DNA from 3 places in the Exiguobacterium sp. ZOR0005 genome. Region 2 is predicted to be linked to each of the others. Evidence: riboswitches for the same ligand, from Rfam matches in the RefSeq annotation. Region 2 holds a riboswitch; each other region holds the start of a gene.
The links. Region 2 has a riboswitch for S-adenosylmethionine ahead of metK (methionine adenosyltransferase). Riboswitches for the same ligand answer to the same signal wherever they lie in the genome.
Positions count from the first base shown of each region.

Region 1: it holds a riboswitch for S-adenosylmethionine, as region 2 does, so the genes downstream of both, L971_RS11810 (aminotransferase class I/II-fold pyridoxal phosphate-dependent enzyme) here and metK (methionine adenosyltransferase) in region 2, are expected to answer to the same signal.
Region 3: it holds a riboswitch for S-adenosylmethionine, as region 2 does, so the genes downstream of both, L971_RS14450 (Na+/H+ antiporter NhaC family protein) here and metK (methionine adenosyltransferase) in region 2, are expected to answer to the same signal.

Region 1 covers NZ_JTLB01000025.1:60,924-65,190, reverse strand. Annotated here, with positions in the region: gene L971_RS11820 (MFS transporter) at 1-824, opposite strand, end outside; gene L971_RS11815 (AI-2E family transporter) at 1,085-2,185, opposite strand; SAM riboswitch class I at 2,356-2,458, shown strand; gene L971_RS11810 (aminotransferase class I/II-fold pyridoxal phosphate-dependent enzyme) at 2,536-3,711, shown strand; gene L971_RS11805 (iron-containing alcohol dehydrogenase) at 3,708-4,267, shown strand, end outside.
Region 2 covers NZ_JTLB01000031.1:22,807-27,073, forward strand. Annotated here, with positions in the region: gene L971_RS13070 (hypothetical protein) at 1-380, shown strand, start outside; gene metK (methionine adenosyltransferase) at 423-1,631, opposite strand; SAM riboswitch class I at 1,762-1,881, opposite strand; gene pckA (phosphoenolpyruvate carboxykinase (ATP)) at 2,198-3,769, shown strand; gene L971_RS13085 (S9 family peptidase) at 3,803-4,267, opposite strand, start outside.
Region 3 covers NZ_JTLB01000039.1:2,120-6,386, forward strand. Annotated here, with positions in the region: gene L971_RS14445 (GGDEF domain-containing protein) at 139-1,818, shown strand; SAM riboswitch class I at 1,917-2,012, shown strand; gene L971_RS14450 (Na+/H+ antiporter NhaC family protein) at 2,085-3,368, shown strand; gene L971_RS14455 (TVP38/TMEM64 family protein) at 3,395-4,036, opposite strand; gene L971_RS14460 (rhodanese-related sulfurtransferase) at 4,261-4,267, shown strand, end outside.

The sequences.
Region 1 (4,267 bases), on a different contig from region 2:
TGGCCGAGCTTCGAGGCGATCGGGAACTGGAACAAGACGACCATGATACCGTTCAAGGCGAGCAAGTATGCGAACGGGTTTTGCCGGTCCGTGAACGTCGGGAACGATTCTCGCAAGAATAGCGGCAACATGCTCTCGACGATGGCAAAGCCCATCGAGATGAAGACGCCGGCGAAAATGAAGACGAGGAAGACGCGGTCCTGGGCGAAGACGCGCAACACGTCTTGGTTCGACAACGTCTCGTGCTCGGTCGTCTCCGGCAACGTCTCACGAATCCATTTGGCCAGGACGAGCGCATAGATCCCGAACACGACTGCCGCCGCGAAAAAGATATATTGTCGGTCGAGGAAGAGGACGGCACTGCCAAGGAGCGGACCGAACGCGGCCCCGATGTTGTGCCCCATGCGGAGCAAGCCGAACGCTTCGTTCAACTGCTCCGGTTCGGTCACGTCGGCGACCATGGCGCTCGCAGCCGGGTGGAACAGTGAATTCGTCAAACCGAGCATCGCGTTTAGAAGCAACAACGGCCAGAACGAGTCGGCGAAGGCGAAGCCGACGAGTGCGAGCGCATCCCCGATGATGGCGATCATCATGACGGGCTTGCGGCCATAGATATCCGCGAAACGTCCGCCGATGACCGAGCCGATGAGCGCCATGATCGGTCCGGTCGCCAAAATGATCCCGACTTGGACGTAACTGTCGAGCTTGTCACTATAGTAGAGGACGAGGAACGGGGCGATCATGAACATCATGACGCCGGTGATCGTCTCCCCGAGAAAACGGATCCAAATGTTGCGGTCGAGCCGCTTGAGTGATTGATACATACGGGTTCACCTGTTTCTGAGAAAGTAAAAAGGGACGCAGCATGCACGGAAGCATACTCGTCCCTTTAAATTTGCGCATGCCACGGATGGGCAGGCAAAACCGATCTTTTTCAGAAAAGTCGAGGCGCCCGCCCGTCAATATGAAGTTTCGTTTGTGGTACGTTCATGACTGACATGGGGCAGCCTCCTTTCGTGAATGTCGTGTGTCTACGTTTCAAATGTATGACAGATAGTTTCAATATGTCAACACATTTCTCTAGCTACAGGAGCTCGTTCAAGTTCTTGCGGGTGAGCCGGTAATCGATGAGCCGCGACAAGATGACTTGAATCATCGCCGTCACCGGCACGCTGACGAACATCCCGACGAGGCCGAACAAACTGCCGCCGATGATGATCGAGGTGATGACCCAGAACGGGGTGATGCCGACGCTGTCGCCGAGTATCTTTGGTCCGAGCCACAATCCGTCGAACTGTTGTAGCAAGAAGATGAATACCAAGACGAGAACGGCCGTGAACGGGTCATAGAAGTATGTGATGATGAACGCCGGGATCATGCCGAGGAGCGGGCCGACGTACGGGATGAAGTTCAGGATCCCGATGATGACACCGAGTAAGAGCGCGTACGGTGCACCGATAACGAGGAGACCGACGACGGCCATCACACCGATGATGAGGCAGTCGAGTGACTTGCCGATGATATAGCGCTTGAAGATATAGTCCATCTCCTGGAAGATGTCGATCGTCGTCTTCGCCGTGGCGACCGGGAACATCGCATACAGCAGACGCTTGAACATGCGGGCGAACACTTCCTTGTCTTTCAACAAGTAGATCGAGATGACGATGCCGATCAAGAAGTTGATGAGCGTCATCGTGAAGCTCGAGACGTAGCTGACCGAGGACAATACGGCCGCCTCGACCCAACCGGAGTAACGTTCCTCGAATCGTTTGAAGTCGAGCGTCTGAGCGATCGTCTCGTTATAATCGTGTAAAAACGTGTTCAACTGCCCTAAGAACCCATCGATTTGGCGAATGTAAAACGGGAGCTCCTCGATGAGCGACGAGACACTCGAATATATCCGCGGGAACAGCGTCACGGCCGAGATGACGAGCAACCCGATGAACGTCACGTAGACGATCAACAGCCCTTGATATCGTTTCAGTGCGAACCGCTCTTCCATATAAGAAAGGACCGTGTTCAACAACAAGGCGATGGCGATTCCCATGATGACGGGCGTCAACAGTTGAAACGTGTATTGTAAGACGCGAGAGATCGTGTCCGGCTCACTGATGACTCGCCATAAGACGAGAAAGATTAGGCCGATCACAATTAATTTCCAAATCAACTGACGGTTTAGCTCCACTAGTCCATCCCCTCATCCTATATTTTTTTCAGAATAACGTTCTTCTTTTACTATGACCGTTTTTTTTCAGGGTTTCAAGAGGCCATAGCAATTTTCAAAATAAGGATTGACAGGATTGGTAACGTTTGGTTTACTAAAGGACATATTACACATAAATCGCATATAAACACTTTCTATCAAGAGAAGCGGAGGGACTGGCCCGATGAAGCTTCAGCAACAGATTGTATACCAATACTGTGCTAATTCCAGCAAGGTGACCTTGAGAGATGGGAAGGTGGTTGTTTGAATACGTCCGTATCTCGACACCCCTTTCCGTGGAAAGGGGTGTTTTTTGCATAGGAGGACCATCCATGGCAGACAGACGTTCAAACTTACTTAAAACTTTACCACCCCAACATTTCGTCGGGCTCGCGAAAGAAGTGGTCGCGCTCGAACAGGCCGGGGCCGACATCATCCGGCTCGGACAAGGGACGCCGGACTTGCCGACGCCAAAGCCGATCTGTGAGGCGCTCGAGACGGCGCTCGCGAATCCGGACACGCATCAGTACGGCCCATTCCGTGGGCAAAGCCGTTTGAAACAGGCGGTGGCGACGTTCTACTTGAACGAGTACGGGGTCGAGATCGATGCCGAGAGCGAGGTCGCAATTTTGATCGGGTCGAAATCGGGCCTGATCACGCTCCCACAATGCGTCCTTGAACCAGGGGAGGGCATCCTGCTCCCGAACCCGGGCTACCCGGACTATATCTCCGGGGCCCGGCTCGCCGGGGCGCGCGTCCACGACCTCGTCTTGACAGAAGACAACGATTTTCTTCCGGATTACGAGACGCTCGACACGCACGGGGCGCGGCTCATGTATTTGAACTACCCGAGCAATCCGACCGGCGCCGTCGCGACGCCACGCTTTTTCGAGGAGACGGTGCAATTCGCCAAGGAGCGGGAACTGATGGTCGTCCACGACTTCGCCTACGGCAGTATCGGCTTTGACGGCCATGTCCCGCCGAGCTTCCTTCAAGCCGACGGGGCGAAAGAGGTCGGCATCGAAGTGTACACGATGTCGAAGGCGTTCAACATGTCTGGCTGGCGCGTCGCCTTCGCCGTCGGCAACAAGGATATCATCGAGGCGATCAACACGTATCAAGACCACGTCCACGTCAGCGTCTTCTCGGCCATCCAAGAGGCGGCGGTCGCAGCGCTCGAGTCACCAAAATCCGTCCGCGATGACCTGGCCCGTCTATACGAGGCTCGGCGGGACCGATTGGTGGACGGGTTGCGTCGAGCCGGTTGGGACGTCCCGGCCCCGAAAGGTTCATTCTTCGTCTGGGCGAGAGTGCCGGAGGGAGATGCCAAGTCGTTTTCGCAGAAGTTGCTCCATGAGGCAGGCGTCGCGGTGACGCCAGGATATTTCTTCGGCGCGGAAGGTGAACAGTACGTCCGGTTCGGCCTCGTCTCGCCGGAACCGAAGATTGACGAGGCCGTCGCGCGCATCGAGCAGCTGTTCGCCGCTTATGAGGAGGTGCGGGCATGATTCGTCAAGCCGTCCTCGAGTATGACCACGACGACGATGCCCTCGATCGGCTCGGCGAACTGATCGGAGGCCGCCGGGTGCATGTGTTGCGCGGGCGACACGGCTACCCCGTCGTCGAACGGCTGCTTCCTTCTTTGAAGGCGTATCCGGCAACATCGTTCGCAGGCGAGTGCACGGATCGCGAGGCGGACCGAGTCGACCTTGACGGAGCGGACGTCTTAGTCGCCATCGGTGGCGGCAAGCTCGTCGACACGGCCAAGCTCGTCGCCGTGCGCAACGGCGTCCCGCTCATCGTCATCCCGACGCTCGCTTCTAACTGTGCGGCGTTCACCCCGCTCAGCGTCGTGTACCGGGAAGACGGGAGCTACGACCGGTACGACGTATTCCGTGTCATCATCGAACGCGTCATCGTCGACGCCCGGGTCATCGCGTCTTCACCGTTCGATTATTACCGAGCCGGGGTCATCGACACGGTCGCGAAGTTCTATGAGGCCCGCTATTTGAGCGGTGATACCTCGACCGTTGCGGGTGTCGATGCCGGAATCGCGCTCTCCAA
Region 2 (4,267 bases):
GTGCCCTCGTCGGCGGTTTGATCGCCATGCTCAGCTCATCGAACCGTGAGAACACGAAACAATCGCTCACGAATGCGAAAGCTTCGGTCGGTGGACTCGTCGACACGGTGAAAGAAGATCCGGCCGGTAAAGCGTCACAAGTGATCGATCAAGTGAAATCCGCCTCAGGCATCATCCAAGAAGTCGCGACAGACGTACAAAACGTGTACGAGAAAGTCGCCGGTGAAGCCGAGACGGTCAAGCAAGACGTGAATAAAGTCGTCGAAACGGCGCAAGAAGCAAGAGCCGACTTGCAAGACATCGGCGAGAAAGTCGTCGAGGCGAAAGATACCGCGCTCGGACAAGACGGTACATCGACTGACCAAACATCAAAATCATAAAAAAAAGGCGACCTTTCACGAGAAAGGTCGTCTTTCATTTGGTTAAGCGAAGCGTTTCGCGCCTTCTTCAAGCACCGCTGCTTTGTCCGTTTGCTCCCATGGGAGTTCAACGTCCGTACGACCGAAGTGGCCGTAAGCTGCCGTCTGCTTGTAGATTGGGCGACGAAGGTCGAGCATCTTGATGATGCCGGCCGGACGGAGGTCGAAGTTCTCACGGATGAGTTCAACGAGCTCTGTCTCGCTCAATTTACCAGTGCCGAACGTATCGACCGCGATCGATACAGGGTGAGCGACACCGATCGCGTACGCGAGTTGGACTTCCGCTTTGTCAGCAAGGCCAGCTGCGACGAGGTTTTTCGCCACGTAACGAGCCGCGTATGCTGCTGAACGGTCAACTTTTGTAGGATCTTTACCAGAGAACGCGCCGCCACCGTGACGAGCGTAACCACCGTACGTATCGACGATGATCTTACGTCCTGTAAGACCTGCATCACCTTGTGGCCCACCAATTACGAAACGGCCAGTCGGGTTGATGAAATATTTCGTATCGGCATCGATGAGCTCAGTCGGGATGACTGCATCGATGACGTGTTTCTTAAGATCCGCTTGAATTTGCTCGAGCGTGATGTCTTCAGCGTGTTGTGTCGAGATGACGATCGTATCGATGCGGACCGGGTTGTTCGCTTCGTCGTATTCGACTGTCACTTGCGTCTTACCATCTGGACGAAGGTAAGCGAGTGTACCGTTCTTGCGGACTTCCGCCAAACGGCGTGACAGTTTGTGTGCGATCGAGATCGGAAGCGGCATGAGTTCCGGTGTCTCTTTCGTCGCATAACCGAACATGAGACCTTGGTCTCCGGCGCCGATTGCGTCGAGTTCTTCTTCGGTCATCTGACCTTCACGTGCTTCGAGTGCTTGGTCGACACCTTGAGCGATATCGACTGATTGCTCGTCGATTGACGTCAAAACAGCACATGTCTCTGCGTCGAAACCATATTTCGCGCGTGTGTAGCCAATCTCACGAACTGTTTCACGAACAACTTTCGGGATATCCACGTAAGTTGATGTTGTGATCTCACCTGCTACAAGCACGAGACCTGTCGTGACAGATGTCTCAGCCGCAACGCGGGCGTTTGGATCTTCAGCTAAAATCGCATCCAAAATCGCATCTGAGATTTGGTCACAAATTTTATCCGGATGTCCTTCCGTGACGGACTCCGAAGTGAAAAGACGACGGTTCAAGTTTGCCATTTCGAAAAACCTCCTATAATAAGGGTGATGTGTGGACGGTACTCGTTCCCCTTACGCGTTGCTTTGGGACGGTAATGAAAAAAACCTCTCGCCACGTTCAATGGGAAAGGTTGAATCGTTCTTCCTTACCCTCTTATCGTTCGAAGCTTACGCTTCGCTTCAGGATAGCACCTTTTCCGAATAACTTTGACAAATCGGACGGTTGCTGGGCTTCGTAGGGCCTTGTTCCCTCCACCGCTCAGAATAAGAGTATCCGTTACGAAGACCATCATATAAATGCCGTACCGTTCTGTCAAGCGTATCGACTGAATTCGTAAAAGTTTTCACATTCCTCCTAATAGTTATGTTTGTGAAATAATAAACATTTTTTTGTCCGTTTCCGTTTTTGTACTATGACCTGGTACAGAATATGTTAGAATGACAGTGTAAGAAAGCGCTTACTTTAAAGAGTGAATTAACGCTTGTGTTTGATTAGTGTGTCACATATAATAAAAACGTCATACTAATTAATCGCGGAAGTATGCTTATTTCATCCACATCTATTTAGGGGAAAGGTGGGATTCGGGATGGCGACAACGCTCCTGAAAATCGAAGAATTAATTAACGGTGCCGATGTATTACGGAACTTGACGGTTCCGCAACTAGTGGAAGAGGCCATTCGCAACGGGGAAGGCGTACTGACAAAAGACGGGGCTTTATCCGTCAGTACCGGCAAATTCACAGGACGGTCACCAAAGGACAAATTCGTCGTGAAAGATGAAGTTAGCAACGACTTGGTCGACTGGGGTCCAGTCAACCAACCGATCGCCGAAGAGAAGTTTTCGGCACTGCTCGACAAAGTGCTCGCCCACCTCGAAACGAAAGACAAGCTCTACTACCTCGAGGCGTCAGCCGGGGCTGACGAACATTACACGTTACCGGTACGGGCCATCACAGAATACGCATGGCACAACTTGTTCGCCAAGCAGTTGTTCTTACGGGAATGGCCGACTAAAGGCGCCTTTGACCCGTTCACGGTCATCTATGCGCCGAGTTATAAGGCTGATCCTGCCGTTGACGGGACGAACTCCGAGACGTTCATCCTCGTCTCGTTCGCCAAACGTACAATTCTGATCGGGGGAACAGAATACGGTGGCGAAATCAAGAAGTCCATTTTCTCGGTCATGAACTTCCTGTTGCCTGAGCAAAACGTCCTCTCGATGCATTGCTCGGCAAACGTCAACGATGAGAATGAGACAGCCCTCTTCTTCGGACTGTCTGGGACTGGGAAGACGACGCTTTCTGCTGACACGGAACGCCACCTCATCGGGGATGACGAGCACGGTTGGTCACCGGACGGTATCTTCAACATCGAGGGTGGTTGCTACGCGAAGACGATCAACTTGTCACGCGAGAACGAACCGCAAATCTATGATGCGATCCGCTTCGGATCACTCATCGAGAACGTCGTGTTGAACGATGACCGGTCCCCGGACTATAAAAACATCTCATTGACGGAGAACACGCGCGCGGCATATCCGATCAACTACATCGATAACGCCATGCTTCCGTCGCGAGCCGGTCATCCGAACACAATCGTCTTCTTGACGGCCGATGCTTACGGGGTGTTGCCTCCAATCAGCAAGCTGACGAAAGAACAGGCGATGTATCACTTCCTCTCTGGATATACGTCCAAGCTGGCCGGCACCGAGCGCGGTGTCACCGAACCGCAGGCGACGTTCTCGACTTGCTTCGGCTCACCGTTCTTGCCGCTCGCACCAGAGCGCTACGCCGATATGCTCGGCAAGTTGATCGAGAAGCATGAGGTCGACGTCTATCTCGTCAACACCGGCTGGACGGGCGGCGCGTACGGAGAAGGATCGCGTATGAAGCTCGCCTATACACGGGCGATGGTGAACGCGGCCGTCAACGGTGAACTACGTGACGTCAAGACGATGCGGCACGACATTTTCAACGTGGAGATCCCGCTCGACATCCCAGGCGTGCCTCAAGACGTGCTCAATCCACGGGAGACGTGGAAAGACGCTGAACGTTACGATGTCGAGGCGAAAGCGCTCGCTCATAAGTTCCAAGACAACTTCAAACGATTCACAAAAGCGAGTGAGTCGGTCGTCGCGGCCGGCCCGATCGTCTTCTAACAGAAAAATGACTAGTGCCTCGAGCGGCACTAGTCATTTTTTTGTCGTCTTCTCGATCATCCAATCCATCGCCCGTTCCGTCGTCTCCCACTTTTTCCAAAATGGCAGTTGATGGGCGAACGGCACGACCCACAGCTCGGCTTGCGCCCCGAGTTTTTCGGCGACTGCCGTCGCGTGACGCAACCGCACCTGTTCATCGTCGGTACCGTGAATGAGCAGCGTCGGGGCTTGCCACTCCTTAAATAGCGGTGATCTTTCGATATACGCCTCGCTAGCCGTCTCCGGGTCGCCCCCGGTCATGCGGCGAAGCATCTTACGCATCGTCCGCTGCTCTTCATACGTCCATGCCAAGTTCGTCACCCCCGCCCATGAAGTGACAGAGGTGAGCGGGCGCGCCGCGGCCAAAGAGAGCGCCATCATGCCGCCACGCGAGAAACCGAGGGCGTGGATCGTCGGGCATGTCTTCTCGACCCGGTCGTAAAGTGACAACACGTCTTC
Region 3 (4,267 bases), on a different contig from region 2:
AAGCAATTTCATTATAGAGGATAATTCATATAGACTCAATGCTAGAATTCGGCCATTATGAGGAATAGGCAGGACTGCCGCCTCATCATGCCGAATTTTTTACGATACATAATCGACTTTTCCCACATAGGAGGGGCCATGAACCATTTCCGTAAGATGTCTGCCCTCGGCTGGGGTATTTGGAGTGCTTTTGTACTTTTGACGATCACACTGTTTGCGACAGGCGTATTGAACGCGCCGGCCATCGAGCCGTTGCCGTTCATCTTGATCGCCTTGCTCGTCATCATCTTCCAACTCGACTCCATCGAGCGCAAAGGCGTCTATTTCACATTTTCTGAAAGTATCGTCCTGATTATCTTTTTATTCTTTGACTTTGAGACAGCTCTGTTCGTCAACCAAATCGGGTTGCTCGTCTTCCAGTTCGTCAACTTGAAGCCGCGCGTCGCGCTCCGGCGCTTCCGTTTCACGTATCCGTGGAACGCTATCACGTCTTTTCTAGAACTAGCGATTCCGGCGAGCGTCTACTTGGCGCTCGGTGGTGAGACGGGGCTCGGTTTTTACACGCAAGACTCGTTCCTCCCCGTCGCCGGGTTGATTGCCGCCATCGTATTGAATACGGTACTGCAGAAGTACCAAGTCGGTTGGTGGTTCCGGGTCGACGTGCCGGTCCGCGACTTCTTGAACATCGCGTTTTATACGTATATCGTCAGTCTCGTCTTCATCTTTGCGGCTTCCTTCTTCCGCGAGACGAACTTGCTCGTCGTCAGTAGCATTGCCGCCGCGCTCACGTTCTTCATCAAACGACTGTTGATTCAAAAAGGACGACAAGACGCGTTCAAATCGCTCATCGAACAGTACGATGAAGCAAAAGAAGCCGTGTCGCTGTCGCAAAGCGAGGCGCAAGCCATCGAAGTGTTCCTCAGTCAATGCGAACGGTTGAATCAATACGACGCCGGTTTCGTCGAGTTCACGGTGTTCGATCGATCGCTCTATTTCGATTTAAAGACGCGCCAACCGATCGAACGTCCCCGCGTCTTCGATTTGCTCGAATCGACGTATCCGAACGAATCGTCCGTCGAGTATGAGATGCGTTTCGAGTGGGACGCACCGATGTCAGATGAGTTCCACGACGACTACCACAGCTTCATCTCTGTCCGCTCCGAGGAAATCGAAGGGATTCGCACGTGGATCGTCATGGCCGGCGAGCACGTCTACGGCTATCCGCTGATCATCCAGCGCGAAATCGTCAAACTGCTCAAGTCGTTCAATCGAACGATCAGCCGTTGCCACGAACGGGATCGCCTCTATACAGAGAGCCGGACGGACAGCTTGACGCTCCTCGCGAACGCCCGGGCATTTTATGAATATGGGATTCAACAAATCTCAGACGCTTCTATGTATCCGATCTCGGTCGCAATGCTCGATATCGATTTTTTCAAAAAAATTAACGACACACATGGCCATCAAGTCGGCGATGGCGTGCTTCAAGAATTTGGCCGTCGCATCCGTCAGGCGCTGCGGACCGATGACTTCGCGGCCCGTTATGGCGGAGAAGAGTTCATCTTGTTGCTCAATCATTGCGACGTCGACCAGGCCGTCGAAATCGCTGAACGCATTCGCCAAAAGATTGAAGACAAGCCGTTTTATGTCGAGGGAATCGCGATTCAAGTGACCGCCTCGATCGGGGTCGACACGATTCAGGCGTTCGGTGACAAACGACTCGATGACACGATTCGCAACGCCGACCGGGCGTTATACGTCGGCGGCAAGTACGCCGGGCGCAACCGAGTCGCCCACTACAACTATTTGACGACTTGATCCGCCCCCACGCTCACAGAGCGTGGGGATTTTCTATTGACAAACCGATTCGAAACAGATAGGTTAGGGAACGTGTCTTATAACTTAATCATACGACTTTTTTATCACGAGAGACGGAGGGACTGGCCCTGTGAAGTCTCGGCAGCGGGGAACCTGTGCCAAATCCAGCGAGCGCTCTGCTCGAAAGATGAAAAAAGTGTTTCTTGTAAAAGAGGGCCTTTTTTCAAAAAGGCTCTCTTTTTATTTTTATGAATGAGGTGAAACGATTGGAACAACCGACAGCTAACAAATGGGCACTGTTGCCCTTACTCGTCTTTCTCGTCTTCTTTATCGGGGCCGGGATTTACTATGGCGATTTTTACAAATTCCCTGTATTGATTGCGGCACTCATCGCCTTGATCGTCGCGGCGATGATGACGAAAGGAAGTGTCACGCAAACCGTCGAGCGCATTGCGCAAGGCGCGGGCAACCCCGGCATTTTGATTATGATCTTTATTTTCCTGCTCGCCGGGGCGTTTTCGAACGTTGCCGGTGAGATCGGGGCGATTGACGCGACCGTCAACGCGGCGCTCACGTTGTTGCCGCCATCGCTTCTTTTGAGTGGCCTGTTCGTCATCGCGGCCTTCATCTCAATGGCGATGGGCACATCGACCGGGACCATCGCGGCGCTCGCCCCGATTGCCCTCGGCATCCATGAAGAGAGTGGGGTCAATATCGCCATCGCCGCAGCTGCCGTTGTTGGCGGAGCCATGTTCGGAGATAACTTGTCGTTCATATCGGACACGACGATCGCGGCGGTCCGGACGCAACGGACGAACATGCGCGACAAGTTCCGCACGAACTTTTGGATCGTCTTGCCGGCGGCCGTCATCACGACGGTTCTCCTCGCCGTCTTGTCGAGCGGAGAATCGACGATTGAAGTCGCTGCTTTTGAATGGTATAAGCTCATCCCTTATCTCGCCGTCATCGTCCTCGCCTTGACGGGGTTGAACGTCATCCTCGTCTTGCTCGGCGGCATCGTGTTGACCGGGATCATCGGTCTGCTTGACGGAACCTTGTCCGTGACAGCGTTCGTCACGGCGATGGCCGACGGGATGATCGGGATGGCAGAGATTTCGATTTTGACGCTCTTCATGGGCGGGCTCGTCGGACTCATCTCGCATAACGGAGGGCTCACTTATTTGCGAGACGCCCTCACTGCCCGCATCCAACAACGGGCCGGCGCCGAGTGGAGCATCGCCGGGCTCGTCAGTGCGACAAACGTCGCCACGGCGAACAATACGATTTCAATCCTTGTCGCCGGGCCGCTCGCGGCGAACATCGCCGACACGTATGACATCGAACGGAAGAAATCGGCGAGCGTGCTCGATATCTTCTCGTGTGGCGTACAAGGGCTTCTCCCGTACGGAGCCCAATTGCTCATCGCCGCCGAATTGACGAACACGGCATCACCGGCTCTCGTGCCGTACATGTTTTATCCGTTCCTCTTGTTCATCTGTGGCGGACTGGCGATTGCCTTCAACTTCCCGCGCTTCAAGAAGCGGGCCTGACAAAAACGACCTTGTGAAGCATGACTTCACAAGGTCGTTCTTTTTGCTTCGAGTTCACGTTTGAGCTGTTCGTTGCGTTTTTTGAAGGCGCGCCGTTTAAGAAGTTCTTCAAGTCCGCGGCTGATTGCCCATAAGACGAGCAACAACAGGCCGAGCATCGACAAGCGGAACGGACTTTGGATAAATTCTTCCCATTGGTCACCGATCACTGAGAAAATCAAGACGACAAGCAGTTTCCCAAACCCGGCTGCCATGATGAACGTCCGAAGCGGCATTTGAATGAGCGCGAGTAAGTACGTGATCAGACTGACTGGGATGAACGGCAACGAATACAAGAACCCGAGTGAAACCGGGCTCATATGGTTGATCCGTTCGAGCCAGTAGACGCCTTTCTTATGTTTTTCAAGCCAGCGCGTCATCGGTTTGCGGAACACGTAGCGGACAGCTGAGAAGACAAGAATTGTCCCGAGCAAACTGCCGACCCATGATAATAACGCCCCGAGCAGGAATCCATATGTTGCCGCGTTCGCTGAAATGATGAGGACAAGTGGAAGAAACGGAAAAATCGCTTCTAAGAACGGGGCGCCGAGACCGGCCCACGGCCCCCCCGGCAACTCTTGAAGCCATTCAATCAATTGGATGATCCACTGTTCGAGAGATGTGAGCATATGAGTTTCCACCTTCGGCTTTCGTTACTCTGTTTTACCCGAATTCGTGCCACAGGACACATCCCCCTGCCGTGTTCAAAAAAAATTAAAAAGTATTTGCGAAATTTCGCTGTGATATCTATCATATAATAATGGACTTGTGGTTGCAGGCAAGCCCATTCGTCGAACGACACAACCCAACGTTCGTTTTCCTGCAAAAAACTGAACACAGGGGAGCAATAACCATGGAAA